Regions from separate parts of the Geodermatophilus sp. Leaf369 genome, predicted to be linked through region 4. Evidence: riboswitches for the same ligand, from Rfam matches in the RefSeq annotation. Region 4 holds a riboswitch; each other region holds the start of a gene.
What was found. A riboswitch is a leader RNA that binds a small molecule or an ion and turns the genes downstream of it on or off. The one in region 4 is predicted to bind S-adenosylmethionine.

Region 1 (4,203 bases), on a different contig from region 4:
GGCCAGCGCGTCGTTCTGGTGGAAGAAGGGCGCGTTCGTGCCCGGCCGGGCGAAGGCGGCGACCTGCGCCCCCGACGTCCAGAACCCGACCGCTGACACCCGCGTCGAAGGAACGCCCTGCGCGGACACCAGCCGGAACCCGGCGTCCACGTGCAGCCGGCCCGAGCCGGCCTGCTCCGCGGCCACCCCGCGCGCCAGCAGCGCACGCAGCAGCGGGTCGGTGGTGCGCCCGACGTCGACGGCCGGCACTCGGGCCTCGACCAGCGCGGTCGCCGTCGTCACCGTGTCGGTGCTCGACGAGCGGGCGACCCAGCGGCCGTCCTCCAGACCCACGACGGTGTCGGCGCCGGTGAACCGGACGAGGCCGGCCTCGGACAGCGCGAGGAGCTCCTCCAGCCGCGGGGACGGCGGGCCGCTGGCGAGGTGGCTGAACAGGTTCATCCACCAGCCGCTGACGTCCTCCCGCTCCGAGCGGGGGGTCAGCCGGCCGGCCCGCACCAGCCCGGCGATGGTCCCGTGGCAGAACAGCAGCGCGGTGAACACCGCCTGGTCGGCGCTGTGTGCGGGGTCGGCGGCGCGGGCGAGGTCGGCGCGGACGTAGCCGCGCACCCACTCCTGGAGCTCCTCGTCGGAGGAGAACCGCGCGCCGGCCAACGGCCGGTCCAGCCGAGCGAGGTCGAACCGGTCGGCGGGGTCGGGGACGGCGGCGGCGACCAGCTCGGTCAGGTCGTCGGTGGCCGCGTACGCCTCGGCGAACTCCGCCCACGGCATCGCGACCCGCTCCGGGTGGGCCCGGAACAGCTCGGTGTGGTGCGCCCAGCCCAGCTCCCGGGCGATCACCGGTCCGAGGTCGGCGCGCAGGTCCAGCTGCCGGTCGCCGAAGCGCGCGGTGAGCGCGTCGGGGGTGAAGAACCGCAGCGGCACCGGCGGGCCGGCCCACGGGTAGCCCAGCTTGGCCTTGTAGGGGGTGCCCCGGCGGGAGCCCACGTGCAGCACCGGCTCGGCACCCGACGGGCGGTAGACCAGCCGGCCGTCGGCGTCCCGCTCGTGCACCCCGCCGCGACCCCCGGTGAGCAGCGTGACCAGGTCGACGAAGGCCAGCCCGGCGCCGCGCACCAGCACGTCCTCCCCCGGCTGGAGCACCGAGAGGTCGAGGTCGGCGGTGTACGCGGTCGGCACGTGGGTCAGTCCGGCCGCGGCGGCGGCGGCGCCGAGGGCGGTCTCCTCGTCGGTGGCCGTGCGGTCCAGGTGCCCCTGGGCGAGCACGACGGTGTCCGCGCGCAGCGTCCCGCCGTCCTCGAGCCGCAGCTCCACACCGTGCGGGTGCTCGACGAGGTCGACGACCCGGGTGGCGTGCCGGTGCAGGGCCAGCCCCGGCACGGCGGCCAGGGAGTCGAGCACCCAGGACAGGTAGGCGCTGACCAGAGTGCGCGGGGGGAAGGTGTCCGAGGTGAGCCGCCGGGCGAGCTCGCCGACCGGACCGGGCAGCCCGACCCCCACCTGCTCGGCCCACTCCCACACCGTGGCCGACGTCACCACCCGCTCGGGCACCGTCACCGAGTCGTCGGGCAGCACGGTCACGTCGCGCACCAGTGAGTTGGCCCACAACAGGTCGGACTGGTCGGTCCGCCAGACCCGACCGGCACCCGGCGGGAACGGGTCGACCAGGTGCACGTCGAGGCGGCGGCCGTCGGCGTGGGCGAGGAGCCGCTCGAGCACGCCGAGGGCGGTGGGGCCGGCCCCGACGAGGGCGACGGTGAGGGAGGACGTGCTGGTCACAGGGGTGCTCCGGAGCTGGAGACGGGCGGTGGGCGCAGGCTCAGGCAGGTCGACAGAGCGCGCTGCCGGTGCGCCGGAGGTCGACGTGCCGACGACGGACGAGCGGCTGGTCGGGCACGGGGACCTCCTCTCCGGGGCGGGCGGACGGATCCATTCTCCACCAAGTCGATCGGATTTGACGACTGAGCGTTCGAGGTCCTAACTTCTCCGCAGGTCCTGAGTACCAGCTGCAAGCCCCGGCTCGCTGGTCGGCAACCCTCCGCTGCGGTGGGGTGCCCCGGGTGACGACCTGGCGACGGCGATCGACTGTCGCAAGCGCAGCCCCGCCTCGTCGGCGGGGGACGAGGAGACGACATGGCCCAGCACTCGACCGCCCTGCGGTCCGCGGGGCGTCCTGCGCTCCTCCTGGTCGGGCGGCCGGTCATCGACCTGGTCCGCACCGACAGCGCGCTCTGTCGCTGACCCGACCGCGCCCCCCTCCCCCGGCCTCTGCCCGGGGACCTCGGACGACCCCTCTCCTGGAGCTCCCCCATGTCCCGACCCCTCCTGCTCGACGCCAGAGGCCCGCGATGACCGCCCTGCAGACCCGCCCGTCGGAGTCCGCCGTCCCACCCGCGGGCACGCCCTACGACCGGTTCACGGTGGTCAAGGCGAGGAACCCCGGCCGCTGGGCGGCCACCGCCGTGGTCGCGGTGCTGCTGGCGATGGTGCTGAACTCGCTGATCACCAACCCGCGGTGGGAGTGGGACGTCGTCCTGGCCTACCTCGGCGAGGTCTCGATCGTCCGCGGGGTCTGGACGACGATCCAGCTCACCCTGATCACCGCGGTGCTCGGGTTCGCCCTGGGCACGGTGCTGGCGCTCATGCGGCTGTCGCGCTCGCCGCTGCTGCGGTCGGTGAGCTGGGGGTACACCTGGATCTTCCGGTCCGTGCCGCTGATCCTGCAGCTGCTGCTCTGGTACAACCTCGCCTACCTGTACCAGACCATCGACCTGGGCATCCCGTTCGGACCGTCGTTCGCCAGCTTCGAGACGCTGTCGCTGATCGACAAGTTCGGCGCCGCGATCCTGGGCCTGGGCCTGCACCAGGCCGCCTACTCCGCCGAGATCGTGCGGGCCGGCATCCTCTCGGTCGACCAGGGCCAGCACGAGGCCGCTGCCAGCCTCGGCATCCCGCGCCGCCGGCAGTCCACCAAGATCGTGCTGCCGCAGGCGATGCGCACCATCGTGCCCACCGCGGTCAACGAGATCATCGGCCTGTTCAAGGGCACCTCGATCGTCTACGTGCTGGCCCTGGGCGAGCTGTTCTACACCGTCAGCGTCATCTACGGCCGCACCCAGCGGGTGCTCCCGATGCTCGTCGTGGCCGCGATCTGGTACATCGTGCTCACCACGGTGGTCACCGTCATCCAGTACTACGTGGAGCGGTACTACGCCAAGGGCGCCGTCCGCACGCTGCCACCGACACCCCTGCAACGGCTGCGCGGCAACCTCACCGCGGGCATCTCCCGGGTACGCCCCACCGGTGCCGCCGCGACCTCCGGCCAGGACCCGGTGACCCGATGACCGCCGTCGAGACCCGTCCCGGTCGCGTCGAGGTGCACGGGGTGCACAAGTCCTTCGGCACGAACGAGGTGCTGCACGGCGTCGACCTCGTGGTCGAACCGGGCAGCGTGACCGTCGTCCTCGGGCCCTCGGGGTCGGGCAAGTCGACCCTGCTGCGGTCGATCAACCACCTGGAGACCGTGGACCGGGGCTTCGTCGCCCTGGACGGCGAACTCGTCGGCTACCGCCGGAAGGGCGACAAGCTGCACGAGCTCAAGGAGAAGGACCTGCTGCGCCAGCGCACCCGGTTCGGCTTTGTCTTCCAGTCCTTCAACCTCTTCCCGCACCTCACCGCGCTGCAGAACGTCACCGAGGCCCCGGTCTCGGCGCAGGGCCGGGACCGGCGCGAGGTGGAGGCCGAGGCACGGGAGCTGCTGGCCCGGGTCGGGCTGGCCGACAAGGCCGACGCACACCCCCGGCAGCTCTCCGGCGGGCAGCAGCAGCGGGTCGCCATCGCCCGGGCGCTGGCCATGAAGCCCGCGGTGCTGCTCTTCGACGAGCCCACCTCGGCGCTGGACCCCGAGCTGGTCGGCGAGGTGCTCGCCGTCATCGCCGACCTGGCCCGCACCGGCACCACGATGATCGTGGTCACCCACGAGATCGGCTTCGCCCGCCAGGCCGCCGACCAGATCGTCTTCATGGACGAGGGCCGCGTCGTCGAGCAGGGCACCCCCGCGCAGGTCCTCGACGACCCGCAGCACGAACGGACCAAGGCCTTCCTGGCCAAGGTCCTGTAGCCCCACCCCCCCAGGTCCCGGACGGCGCGCCCGCGCCGTCCGTCGTAGAAGCACGCCCCGAAGAGGAAGAACCCCCCGTGACT
Region 2 (4,203 bases), on a different contig from region 4:
GTGCGGAAGGCCCGCACCTCGATCGGGATGGTCTTCCAGCACTTCGAGCTCATGGACTCCCGCACGGCCGCGGAGAACGTCGAGCACCCGCTGGAGCTGGCCGGGGTCGGTCGGGCCGAGCGGCGCCGCCGGTCCGGGGAGCTGCTGGACCTGGTCGGGTTGAGCGAGCGGGCCGCGGCCCGGCCCGGCCAGCTCTCCGGCGGGCAGAAGCAGCGGGTGGCGATCGCCCGCGCCCTTGCTGCCCGGCCCACCGTGCTGCTCTGCGACGAGGCCACCTCGGCCCTGGACCAGACCAGCACCACCGGGGTGCTGGAGCTGCTGCGGCGGGTCCGCGACGAACTCGGCCTCACCGTCCTGCTCATCACCCACGAGATGGCCGTGGTCAAGGCCGTCTGCGACTCCGCGGTGCTGCTGGAGGCCGGTCGGGTGGTCGACGGCGGCCGACTCGACGAGGTGCTGGCCCGGGGCGACTCCCCGCTGGCCGCGGCCCTGCTGCCCGCCCCGGTCGCCGACGAGAGGGAGACCGGCACCCTGGTGCGGGTCACCGTCACCGACGCGACGCCGGAGACCCGGGTGTTCCAGGCCCTGGTCGGCGGGCTCGGGCTCGACGTCGAGGTCGCCGGCGGCTCGGTGGAGACCGTCGCCGGGGGCCGGCACGGTCGCCTGCTGCTGCGGGTCACCGGCACCGACCAGAGCGGCCTGGACACCGCGCTCGAACGGTTGCGCGCCGAGGGCTCCCGGGTCGAGCGCGTCGCGGCCGGAGCGGCCCGATGAGCGACTGGTCCCGCATCTGGCCCCAGCTCCTCGACGCCACCGGCGAGACGCTCTACATGGTCGCCGTCGCCGCCGTCATCACCGTGCTGCTCGGCATCCCGCTGGGCGTACTGCTCACCGTCACCGGGCCCCGCGCGCTGGCCCCGCACCCGGTGCTGAACCGGGTGCTCGGGCTGCTGGTCAACCTGGGCCGCTCGCTGCCGTTCATCATCCTGCTGGTCCTGGTCGCCCCGCTGACCCGCGGCCTGGTCGGCACCACCATCGGCTCCACCGCGGCGATCGTGCCGCTCACCATCGGCGCCGTCCCGTTCCTGGCCCGGCTGGTCGAGACCAGCCTGCGCGAGGTCGCGCACGGCAAGGTCGAGGCCGCCCTGGCGATGGGCGCCCGCCGCCGCGACGTCGTCCGCACCGTGCTGCTGCCCGAGGCGCTGCCCTCGCTCGTCGCCGGCGTCACCGTCACCGTCGTCGCGCTGATCAGCTACTCGGCCATGGCCGGCGCCATCGGCGGCGGCGGCCTCGGCGACTTCGCCATCCGGTTCGGCTACCAGCAGTTCCGCACCGACATCACCCTGCTCACCGTCGCCCTGCTGCTCGTCGTCGTCCAGGCGCTGCAGTTCGGCGGCGACACCTGGGCGCGCCGCCTGGCGCGCCGATGACCCCCCACCTGGAGAGAACCCCCGTGCGTTCCCGTCGCCTCGCCCTGACCCTGTCCGCCCTCACCGCGACCGCCGTGCTGGCCGCCTGCGGCGGTGGGGACGCCGAGCTGTCCGCCGCCGACGAACCGCTCAGCGTCGGCGCCTCCCCGGTGCCGCACGCCGAGATCCTGCGGTTCATCGACGAGAACCTCGCCGAGGACGCCGGGCTGGACCTCGACATCGTCGAGTTCACCGACTACGTCCAGCCCAACGTGGCCCTGGACGACGGCTCCCTGGATGCGAACTTCTTCCAGACCGTCCCCTACCTGGAGGAGCAGGAGGCCACCGCCGGCTACGACTTCACCGCCCTGGAGCCGGTGCACGTCGAGCCCCTGGGCATCTACTCCGACTCCCTCACCGACCTCGCCGACCTGCCCGACGGCGCCACGGTGGCCATCCCCAACGACCCGACCAACGCCGCTCGCGCGCTGCGCCTGCTCGAGGCCAACGACCTCGTGGTGCTCGCCGACACCGGCGACGCCGCCCCGACCTCGCTGGACGTCGAGAGCAGCCCGGTCGACCTGCAGATCTCCGAGGTCGAGGCCGCCCAGGTGCCCCGCTCGCTGGCCGACGTCGACATCGCGGTGATCAACGGCAACTACGCCATCGACGCCGACCTCACCCCGGCCGAGGACGCGCTGGCGCTGGAGGAGGCCGAGGGCAACCCCAACGCCAACCTGCTGGTCGTGCGGGCCGGTGACGAGGGCGACGAGCGCATCCAGACCCTGGAGGAGCTGCTGCACTCCGACGAGGTGCGCCAGTTCATCGAGGACACCTACGACGGCGCGGTCATCCCCGCGTTCTGAGCAATCCCCACCAGCTCGATCGGGTTTGACGGGTTTCGCGCGCGCATGGCACTCTGCTGGCAGGTCACGAGTGCCAGCGCGAAGCCCCGGCTCGCTGGCCGGCAACCCTTCCACCGCGACGGGGTGCTCCGGGTGACGACCTGGCGGCTGCGCAGCGCAGCCGCAAGCGCGGGTCCCGCCAGGTGCGGGCCCCTGACGGCCAGGAGCTCCCCGATGTCCACCGCACTCGACTGCCGCACCGCCCCCCTGCTGCCCACCACCGGCGCGGACACCCTCGTCCCGCTGGTCGACGGCGGCACCGCGACCTACGCCAACCTCGACGTCGCGGCCAGCGCCCCCGCGCTGGCCGCGGTCGCGGCCCGGGTCGCCGAGGCGCTGCCGCTCTACGCCAGCGTGCACCGCGGCGCGGGCTACCTCTCCCAGGTCTCCACCGCGCTCTACGAGTCGGCCCGGGACACCGTCGCGGCGTTCGTCGGTGCCCGCGCGGACGACGTCTGCGTGCTGACCCGCAACACCACCGACGCGCTCTCCCTGCTCGCCGGCTGCCTGCCCGTCGACGGCGCCGTCCTGGTGCTGGACGTCGAGCACCACGCGGACCTGCTGCCCTGGCAGGAGCGCTCCCGCGAGCTGTGCGACGTGCTCACCGCGGCGCCGACGGTCGCCGGCACCCTCGAGCTGCTGGCCGGGGCGCTGGCCGCCCGGCGCTACGTGCTGGTCGCCGTCACCGGCGCCTCGAACGTGACGGGGGAGTCCCTCCCGCTGCGCCGGGTGACCGAGCTGGCCCACGCCGCAGGTGCGCTCGTGCTGGTCGACGGGGCCCAGCTCGTCCCGCACCGGCGGTTCTCCCTGGCCGAGTCCGGCGCCGACTGGGTGGCCTTCTCCGGGCACAAGGCCTACGCCCCGTTCGGCACCGGCGCCCTGGTCGGGCGCCGCGACTGGCTGGACACCGGCCGGCCGTACCTGCCCGGCGGCGGCGCCGTCGCCCAGGTCGAGGTGGCGACGACGACCTGGGTGCCCGCCCCGCACCGGCACGAGGGCGGCTCGCCCAACGTGCTGGGCGCGGTCGCTTTGGCGGCGGCCTGCGACGCCCTCGCTGCGCTGCCCCCCGGCGCGCTGGAGGACCACGAGCGGGCGCTGCGCACCCGGCTGGTCGAGGGGCTCACTGCGGTCCCGGGCGTCCGGCTGCTGCGCATCTGGTCGGACTCGGTCGACCCCACCGGCGTCGTCAGCTTCACCGTCGCAGGCGCCGACCCCGGGCTGGTGGCCGCGTACCTGTCCGCCGAGCACGGCATCGGGGTGCGCGACGGCCGGTTCTGCGCGCACCCGCTGCTCGCCCGGCTGGGCGTCCCCGGCGGTGCGCTGCGGGCCAGCGTCGGGGTCGGCACGTCCTCGGCCGACGTCGACCGGCTGGTCGACGCGGTCGCCCGGTTCGTCGCCGACGGCCCGGCCGTCGAGTACGCGGTGGTGGAGGGCAGGCACCAGCCGGTGGCCGACCCCCGACCGCTGGCCGGGCTGGCCGGGGCCGACCTGGCCGCCGTCGCCCGCGGTGCCGGTTGCGGTCCCGCGCCGACTCGCTGAACCGCGGCACAGACCCCCGCCGAACCCGGCGGACAGCACGTCCACGACCCGAGGAGAAACCACCATGGCCACCCGGCCCAAGGCGAGCGTCGTCCCCTTCACCCACCACGCGGAGGGCACCGGCGTCGCCCAGCAGATCACCGTCGGCGGCGACGCCGGCCACGTCTTCGACGTCGACACCTACCCGGCCTTCGGCGGCGCGGACTCCTCGCCGAGCCCGCTGTCCTACGTGCTGGCGGCGCTGAGCTCCTGCAACCAGATCACCGCCTCGATCGTGGCCAAGGAGCTCGGGGTCACCCTCGGCGCCTGGACCTTCGACGTGCAGGGCGACCTGGACACCGCCGTCATGG
Region 3 (4,203 bases), on a different contig from region 4:
CGAGCCTGGCGTCCAACGCCACCACCGTCGTCGGCACCGCGGTCGCGATGGCCGCGCTGAGCTGGCGGCTGTCCCTGCTCTCCCTCGTCGTGCTGCCGCCGGCGATCTGGCTGACCCGCCGGGTCGCGCTGATGCGCCGCGAGGTCACCGCCGCCCGCCAGCGCCGGATGGCCGACATGCAGACCCAGGTCGAGGAGGGCCTGTCTATCTCCGGCGTCCAGCTGGGCAAGACCCTGGGCACCGGTCCGGCACAGTCCGCCCGCTTCGCCGACACCTCGGCCGACCTGGTCGCCCTCGAGGTGCGCTCCCAGCTCGCCGGTCGCTGGCGGATGGCCACCATGAGCATCGTCTTCGCCGGCATCCCCGCGCTGATCTACCTGTTCGCCGGGCTGCCGGCGACCTCGGGCGGGATGACGATCGGCACCCTGGTCGCCTTCACCGCGCTGCAGGGCACGCTGTTCCGCCCGCTCATGGGCCTGCTCGACGTCGGCGTGCAGCTGACCAGCTCGATGGCCCTGTTCAGCCGGGTGTTCGAGTACCTCGACCTGCCGGTGGACATCGCCGACCCCGAGACGCCGCAGACCCTCGCCGCGGCACGCGGTGAGGTCCGGCTGGAGCACGTCGGCTTCCACTACGGCGACCCCGGGCGGCCGGCGCTCACCGACGTCGACCTCGTCGTCCCGGCGGGCAGCACGCTGGCCCTGGTCGGGGAGACCGGATCGGGCAAGACCACGCTGGCCTCGCTGGTCAGCCGGCTCAACGACGTGACCGCGGGGCGGGTGACCATCGACGGCGTCGACGTCCGCGACCTGTCGCTGGCCGAGCTGGCCCGGGTGGTCGGCGTGGTCAGCCAGGAGACCTACCTGCTGCACACCACGATCCGGGAGAACCTCCGGTACGCGAAGCCCGACGCCACCGACGCCGAGATCGAGGACGCCGCCCGCCGGGCCCAGGTGCACGCAGTGATCGCGGCGCTGCCCGACGGCTACGACACCCTCGTCGGCGCTCGCGGGCACCGGTTCTCCGGCGGGGAGAAGCAGCGGCTGGCCATCGCCCGCACGCTGCTGCGCGACCCCCGGGTGCTGGTGCTCGACGAGGCCACCAGCGCGCTGGACAACGAGACCGAGCGCGCCGTGCAGGCCGCGCTGGACGAGGTCGCCCGCGGCCGGACGACGATCACCATCGCCCACCGGCTGTCCACCGTCCGGGACGCCGACACCATCGCGGTGCTGGCCCACGGCCGGGTCGTCGAGCAGGGCAGCCACGACGAGCTGGTCGCCCACGGCGGCCGGTACGCGGCTCTGGCCGGTTCGCCGGTGGGCGTTCCCGCCTGACCCGGCGGGGGCTAGCGTCGGTCGGGTGCCCGCACCCGCCGACCCCGCCGTGGCCGCGCGCTGGGAACGCCTGTGCGCCCTGCTCGACGACGACGAGCACCTCTGGCCCGCCGTCCGGCAGGCGCTGCTCGACCCCGCCGGCTACCTGGCGGCCCGGGCCGGCAGCCCGCTGGCCCCCACCGACCCGGCCGACGTCGACCCGTGGGTCGCGCTGATCGACGGCCTGGACGACGCCGGCGCGCTGGCCTACCTCGACCCCGGCGACCAGGGCGAGGAGCTCGCCGAGGCCCTCGCCGCGCTGCCCCGGGTGGTCCGCGCCAGGGTCGACCTGGGCCCGGTCACCGACACCGACGGCGACGTGCCCACCGCGGTGCGGGCGGCCGATGCGGTGCTCGCCCCCGCCGGGCTCTGCCTGGTGCACCTGCACGAGGACGACGACGCACACCCGCTGGTCGTCGTCCGGGCCGTCGACCACGCCGAGATCACCGCCACCGCGCAGGCCCTGGGGCACCGGACCGACCTGGACTGAGCCCACGGGTGCAGGCCCCGCCCGGGCGTCCTACGATCGGCACGGCTCACGAGAGGCAGCGACAAGCACCTGGCTGGCTGCCCGGCAACCGCTACTCCGTCTGCGGTGCTCCAGGGGAAGAGCCGGTGTGGACGGCGCCCGCCGTCCGCGCAACCGACGGAGCGCCCGCTCGCCCGGGCCTCCCGACACAGGAGGACGTGGCCATGACCGACCCCAGCGGCTGGAGCTTCGAGACCCGGCAGATCCACGCCGGCACGAGCCCCGACCCCACCACCGGCGCCCGCGCACTGCCCATCTACGCGACCACGAGCTACCAGTTCCGCGACAGCCAGCACGCCGCGGACCTGTTCGCCCTCGCCGAGATGGGCAACATCTACACCCGGATCATGAACCCGACGCAGGACGCGCTGGAGCAGCGCGTGGCGTCCCTGGAGGGCGGCGTAGCCGCCCTGGCGGTGTCCTCGGGGCAGGCTGCGGAGACGCTGTCGATCCTCAACCTGGCCGAGGCCGGCGACCACGTCGTGGCCTCCGCCTCCCTGTACGGCGGCACGTACAACCTGCTGCACCACTCGCTGCCGAAGATGGGCATCACCGTCTCCTTCGTCGAGGACCCCGACGACCCGCAGGCCTGGCAGTCGCTGGTCCAGGACAACACCAAGGCCTTCTACGCCGAGACGATCGGCAACCCCAAGGGCGACGTGCTGGACATCTCCGCGGTCAGCGAGGTCGCCCACCGCAACGGCGTCCCGCTGATCGTGGACAACACCGTCGCCACCCCCTTCCTGATCCGGCCCATCGAGTTCGGCGCCGACGTCGTCGTGCACTCGGCGACGAAGTACCTGGGCGGGCACGGCACGGCCGTGGCCGGCGTGATCGTCGACAGCGGCAACTTCGACTGGACCGCGGGCAAGCACCCCGGCTTCACCACCCCCGACCCGACGTACCACGGCGTGGTCTACGCCGACCTCGGTGCACCGGCGTTCGCGCTCAAGGCCCGGGTGCAGCTGCTGCGCGACCTCGGCCCGGCCATTTCGCCGTTCAACGCCTTCCTCGTGGTGCAGGGCATCGAGACCCTGTCGCTGCGCATGGAGCGGCACATCGCCAACGCGCAGAAGGTCGCCGAGTGGCTGGAGACCCGCGAGGAGGTGGAGTCGGTGCACTACGCCGGGCTGCCCTCCTCGCGCTGGTACGAGGCGGGCAGGAAGTACGCCCCGCTGGGCACCGGTGCCGTGCTGGCCTTCGAGATCGTCGGGGGCGTCGCGGCCGGCAAGGCGTTCGTGGAGGCCCTGGAGCTGCACAGCCACGTGGCCAACATCGGCGACGTGCGCAGCCTGGTCATCCACCCGGCGTCCACCACGCACTCGCAGCTGACCCCGGAGGAGCAGGTCACCACCGGTGTCACCCCGGGCCTGGTGCGCCTGGCCGTCGGCCTGGAGGGGATCGAGGACATCCTCGCCGACCTCGACGCCGGCTTCCGCGCCGCGAAGGCAGCCTGAGGTGACGGGGGTCCGGGAGACCTCGTCCCGGACCCCCCTCCGGTCCGGCGGGTGGGTCGAGGGCGACCCGTCCGGTGACCGGCAGTTCCTGGACCTGGGCCCGCTGGACCTGGAGCGCGGGGGCGCCCTGCCCGCCGTCCGGGTCGCCTACGAGACGTGGGGGACCCTCGCCGCCGACGGGTCCAACGCGGTGCTCGTCGAGCACGCACTCACCGGGGACAGCCACGTCGTCGGCCCCACCGGGCCCGGCCAGCCGACCCCGGGCTGGTGGGACGGCCTGATCGGCGACGGCGCCCCGCTGGCCGACCGGTTCGTCGTCTGCGCGAACGTGCTGGGCGGCTGCCAGGGCACCACCGGCCCGTCGTCGACCGCGCCGGACGGCCGGCCATGGGGGTCGCGCTTCCCCGCGGTCACCATCGCCGACCAGGTCGCCGTCGAGCGCCGGCTGGCCGAGGCGCTCGGGGTGGACCGCTGGTCGGCCGTGATCGGCGGGTCGATGGGCGGCATGCGGGCCCTGGAGTGGGCGGTCGCGCACCCGAACCGGGTCGAGCGGCTGTTCTTCCTGGCCTCGGGCGCGGTGGCCACCGCCGACCAGATCGGCACCCAGACCACCCAGCAGACCGCGGTCACCACCGACCCGCGGTGGGCCGGCGGGGACTACGCGGCCGGCGAGGGCCCGGTCGCCGGGCTCGGCACGGCCCGGCGGATCGCGCACCTGACCTACCGCAGCGCCGAGGAGCTGGAGACCCGGTTCTCCACCGTCGTCCAGCCCGACGGGCGGTTTGCCGTGGCCAGCTACCTGGACCACCACGCCGCCAAGCTCGCCGCCCGGTTCGACGCCGGC
Region 4 (4,203 bases):
GTCTGGCACTCGACCCCTGCGAGTGCAAGGAGTGGGGGTCCGGGCTCAGTCCGCCCGGCGGGCGGCGACGGCTGCCAGCACGGTGGCGACGACGGCCCCGAGCAGCCCCGCGACCAGGATGAACGGCCACCAGAAGAAGCCCAGCAGCGGGACGCCGACCGAGAGCGCGGCCGGGGACGACCCGCCGACCCACAGCCCGGCCCACGCCCAGGGCACCACCACCCACAGCGCGACGACGGCGGACCAGCGCGCCTCGACACCGGGGCGTCGCCGTCCGACCCGCAGCGCGGTGCCGACGACCACGGCCAGCGCGAGCACCAGGACCGCGGCACGGACGACGTCGTCGGGCCCCGGGGTGGCGTCCAGCCGGCCGCCGACCAGCGCGGTCACCAGGGTGACCAGGAGCAGGACGACGGCCAGCGCCCCGTGCCCGGCGAGCAGGGCCGGAGCCCAGGATCGGCCCGGCACCCGGGGAGGCGTGCCGGGGCCGTCCACGGGGGTCAGCTGATGAGCCCGGCCGCCCGGACCGACTTCAGCGAGGGGTCCACCCGGTGGGTGGGCCCGACGACCGGGGCGAGCGGGTCCAGGGTCTTCAGGCCCTCGCCGGTGTTGAGCACCACGGTCTCCTTCGCCGGGTCGAGCACCCCGCGCTCGACGAGCTGGCGCAGCACCGCCGTGGTCACCCCGCCCGCGGTCTCGGCGAACACGCCGGTGGTGCGGGCCAGGTCGCGGATGCCCTGGACGATCTCGGCGTCCCCGACCCGGCCGACCGAGCCGCCGGTGCGCCGGATGGCGTCCAGGGCGTAGGGGCCGTCGGCGGGGTTGCCGATGTTCAGCGACTTGGCGATCCCGGTGGGCTTGACCGGCTTGACGACGTCCCAGCCGTTCTCGAAGGCGGTGGCGATCGGGTCGCAGCCGGCCGACTGGGCGCCGTAGACGGTCCACTCGGTGTCGGCGACGATGCCGGCGGCGACCAGCTCGCGCCAGGCCTTGTCCACCTTGGTGAGCAGCGACCCCGAGGCCATCGGGATGACCACCTGGGCCGGGATGCGCCAGCCGAGCTGCTCGGCGATCTCGTACCCGACGGTCTTGGAGCCCTCGGCGTAGTAGGGCCGCACGTTCTGGTTGACGAACGCGCAGTCCTCGAACTCGTCGGTCTCGGCGAGCTCGCTGGTGAGCCGGTTGACGTCGTCGTAGGAGCCGTCGACGGCGACCAGCGTCTGGCCGTAGACCGCGGACTGGACGATCTTGCCCGGCTCGAGGTCGCTGGGCACGAACACGAAGGAGGGCAGCCCGGTGCGGGCGGCGTGCGCGGCGACGGAGTTGGCCAGGTTGCCGGTGGAGGCGCAGGCGATCTTCGCGTAGCCGAAGCCCCTGGCCGCGGTGGCGGCCAGGCTGACGACGCGGTCCTTGAAGGAGTGCGTCGGGTTGGCCGAGTCGTCCTTGACCCACAGCGGGGCGGTGAAGCCCAGCTCGTCACCGAGGCGCTGGGCGCGCACGAGCGGGGTCATGCCGGGGTCGAGGCTGACCCGGGACTCGGGGTCCTGACCGGTGGGCAGCAGCGCGGAGTAGCGCCAGATGTTCTGCGGGCCGGCCTCGATCTGCTCGCGGGTCACCGCGCGCATGAGCTCGGGGTCGTAGTCGACCTCGAGCGGGCCGAAGCACTCGGCGCAGGCGTGCTCGGCGATCAGGCCGAACGTGGCCCCGCAGTTGCGGCACACCAGGCCGCGGGCGGGGTTGGTCGGGATGGGCTGGGTGGAGCGCTGGGCAGCGACTCCAGCAACAGGAGCGGTCATGGTCATACGACGACTACCTCCTCATCTTCCCCGCGTCGGGCCGTCGAGCCGCGCAGGACGGAAGGGGCACCTGCTGCGCGCACGAGTGCGCACGGTGGTTGCCGGGGCTTCAGCGGGCCGTGTCCCTCTGCCCCTCTGGATGAGTGGAACGGCGCCACCGTACCGGAACCGGGGCTCCGGCAGGATGACCTGCATGGCCGCTGCGATCGTCTACACCGACCTCGACGGCACGATGGTGGGACCGCGCGGCTCCTTCTTCCACACCGCCGGACGCGAGCTCACCGACTCCCCCGCCGGCGCCCTGCTGGACCTGCACCGGTCCGGCATCCCGCTGGTGCTGGTCTCCGGGCGCACCCACGCGCAGCTGCTGGAGGCCGGCCGGGTCTTCGCCGTCGACGGGCACGTCGCCGAGCTCGGCTCGCTGGTCAGCTGGGACGGCGGCCGGGAGACGCACCTGCTCACCGGCGCACTGCCCGACGAGCACGAGGGCCGGACGCCGATGGACGTCCTGGCCGGCCTCGGCGTGGTCGACGCCCTGGTCGCCGAGCACCCCGGCCGGCTGGAGTGGCACGCGCCCTGGCACGCGACGCACGCCGCCGACGCGCTGCTGCGCGGCTGGGTGGACACCGTCGCCGTCGACGGCTGGTTGGCCGAGCGGGGCTGGGGGTGGCTGACCGTCAAGGACAACGGGAGGGTGCCGCGCACCTCGCGGATGACGCTGGCCGACCACGAGGGCGACCCGCACGTCTACCACCTGATGCCGCGGGGGATCGACAAGGGCGCCGCCATCACCTGGGACCTCGCGCGCCGCGGCATCGACCCGGTCGACGCCGTCGCCGTCGGGGACTCCGTCAGCGACCTGGAGATGGCACCCGCGGTCGGCCGCCTGTGGATCACCGCCAACGGCGCCGCCGTCCCGGGCATGACCGAGGCCACCGCCGCCCTCGCGAACGTCACCGTGACCGACGCCCCGATGGGCGAGGGCTGGGCCCAGGCCGTCCGCGCCTCCCTCTGACGCGCGCGGCTACGAGGTGACGTCGCGCCGGGAGAAGTGCCGGAAGGCCAGGGCGGTGAAGACGGCGGCGTAGAGCAGCGACTGGACGACGCCGCGGTAGAGGTCGCCGCTGTCGATCGGGGTCTGCAGCAGGTCGGTCCAGGCGAACTCCTCGGCGGTCGGGAAGTAGTCGCGGACGGCGCCGAGCTGCTCGACCTGGTCGAGGATCGCGAAGACGAACATGGTGAACACCGAGCCACCGACGGCGGCCAGGGGCGCGTCGGTGACCGTGGACAGCCAGAACGCCAGGGTGCCGACGACGAGCAGGTGGACGGCGAGGTAGCCGACCATCCCGGCCAGCCGCAGCAGCCCGTCGGCCTGCCCGATGCTGATCCCGATCGGGGTCTGGATGTCGGAGAACCCGAACGCGATCCCGCCGGCGACGACGGCGACCACCGTGACGGTCAGCAGCGCGGACACCGAGAGCACCAGGGCGGCCAGCCACTTCTGCCGGAGCAGCCGCATCCGGGGCACCGGCGTCGCCAGGGCGTACCGCAGCGAGCCCCACTGGGCCTCGCTGGCCACGGTGTCGCCGAAGAACAGCGCGTACACCACGACCAGGAAGAACGACGTGGTCGCGAACAGCACGAAGAGCGTGAAGTTCAGCCCGGACGACGTGGCGACGTCGACCAGGTTGAGCCGGCTGTTGGCCTGCGCGTCCTCGCTGGCACCGAGCTGCAGGGCGGCGATGAGCACCAGCGGCAGGGCGACCATCAGGGCGAAGACCCCGATGGTGCGCCGCCGCTTGAACTGCCGGCGCAGCTCCACCGAGAGCCGCAGGGTGCGTTCGGGGCGGTACCCGGCGACGGCGCCGGTGGACTGGACGGTGGACCCGGTCGTGCTGCTCATGACTCCCCCACCAGCGACAGGAACGCGTCCTCGAGGCGACGACGCGGGGTGACCTGGTCGACGCCGATGCCGGCTCCGACCAGGGCGGCGACGGCGGCCGCCCGGCTGGTTCCGCCGAGGTCGACGACCAGCCCCTCGTCGGCCCGCTCGACCGAGGCACCGTCCAGGGACTCCAGGACGGTGACCGCCCGGTCGGTGTCGGCGTCGTCGGCGAGCACGACCAGCACGGCACCACCGGTGCCGATGATCTCCTCGACCGTGCCCTCGGCGACCTTCTGGCCCTTGGCCATCACGACGACGTGGGAGCAGGTCTGCTCGATCTCGGCCAGCAGGTGGCTGCTCACGATGACCGTGCGACCGGTCTTCGCGTAGTCCTGCAGCACCTCGCGCATGGCGTGGATCTGCGGCGGGTCCAGCCCGTTGGTCGGCTCGTCGAGCACCAGCAGGTCGGGCAGGCCGAGCATGGCCTGGGCGATGGCCACCCGCTGGCGCATGCCCTGGGAG

Region 1: it holds a riboswitch for S-adenosylmethionine, as region 4 does, so the genes downstream of both, ASG36_RS10385 (amino acid ABC transporter permease) here and thrC (threonine synthase) in region 4, are expected to answer to the same signal.
Region 2: it holds a riboswitch for S-adenosylmethionine, as region 4 does, so the genes downstream of both, ASG36_RS10360 (aminotransferase class V-fold PLP-dependent enzyme) here and thrC (threonine synthase) in region 4, are expected to answer to the same signal.
Region 3: it holds a riboswitch for S-adenosylmethionine, as region 4 does, so the genes downstream of both, ASG36_RS10980 (bifunctional o-acetylhomoserine/o-acetylserine sulfhydrylase) here and thrC (threonine synthase) in region 4, are expected to answer to the same signal.

The regions. Positions count from the first base shown of each region.
Region 1 covers NZ_LMQA01000002.1:324,057-328,259, reverse strand. Annotated here, with positions in the region: gene ASG36_RS10390 (FAD/NAD(P)-binding domain-containing protein) at 1-1,779, opposite strand, end outside; SAM riboswitch class IV at 1,992-2,103, shown strand; gene ASG36_RS10385 (amino acid ABC transporter permease) at 2,349-3,344, shown strand; gene ASG36_RS10380 (amino acid ABC transporter ATP-binding protein) at 3,341-4,120, shown strand; gene ASG36_RS10375 (ABC transporter substrate-binding protein) at 4,198-4,203, shown strand, end outside.
Region 2 covers NZ_LMQA01000002.1:317,630-321,832, forward strand. Annotated here, with positions in the region: gene ASG36_RS10345 (methionine ABC transporter ATP-binding protein) at 1-774, shown strand, start outside; gene ASG36_RS10350 (methionine ABC transporter permease) at 771-1,430, shown strand; gene ASG36_RS10355 (MetQ/NlpA family ABC transporter substrate-binding protein) at 1,454-2,275, shown strand; SAM riboswitch class IV at 2,338-2,450, shown strand; gene ASG36_RS10360 (aminotransferase class V-fold PLP-dependent enzyme) at 2,489-3,853, shown strand; gene ASG36_RS10365 (OsmC family protein) at 3,918-4,203, shown strand, end outside.
Region 3 covers NZ_LMQA01000002.1:442,562-446,764, reverse strand. Annotated here, with positions in the region: gene ASG36_RS10990 (ABC transporter ATP-binding protein) at 1-1,334, shown strand, start outside; gene ASG36_RS10985 (hypothetical protein) at 1,360-1,863, shown strand; SAM riboswitch class IV at 1,908-2,025, shown strand; gene ASG36_RS10980 (bifunctional o-acetylhomoserine/o-acetylserine sulfhydrylase) at 2,067-3,359, shown strand; gene ASG36_RS10975 (homoserine O-acetyltransferase) at 3,361-4,203, shown strand, end outside.
Region 4 covers NZ_LMQA01000001.1:1,164,608-1,168,810, forward strand. Annotated here, with positions in the region: gene ASG36_RS05770 (hypothetical protein) at 46-468, opposite strand; gene thrC (threonine synthase) at 501-1,796, opposite strand; SAM riboswitch class I at 1,815-1,942, opposite strand; gene ASG36_RS05780 (Cof-type HAD-IIB family hydrolase) at 1,990-2,811, shown strand; gene ASG36_RS05785 (ABC transporter permease) at 2,821-3,699, opposite strand; gene ASG36_RS05790 (alpha/beta fold hydrolase) at 3,696-4,203, opposite strand, start outside.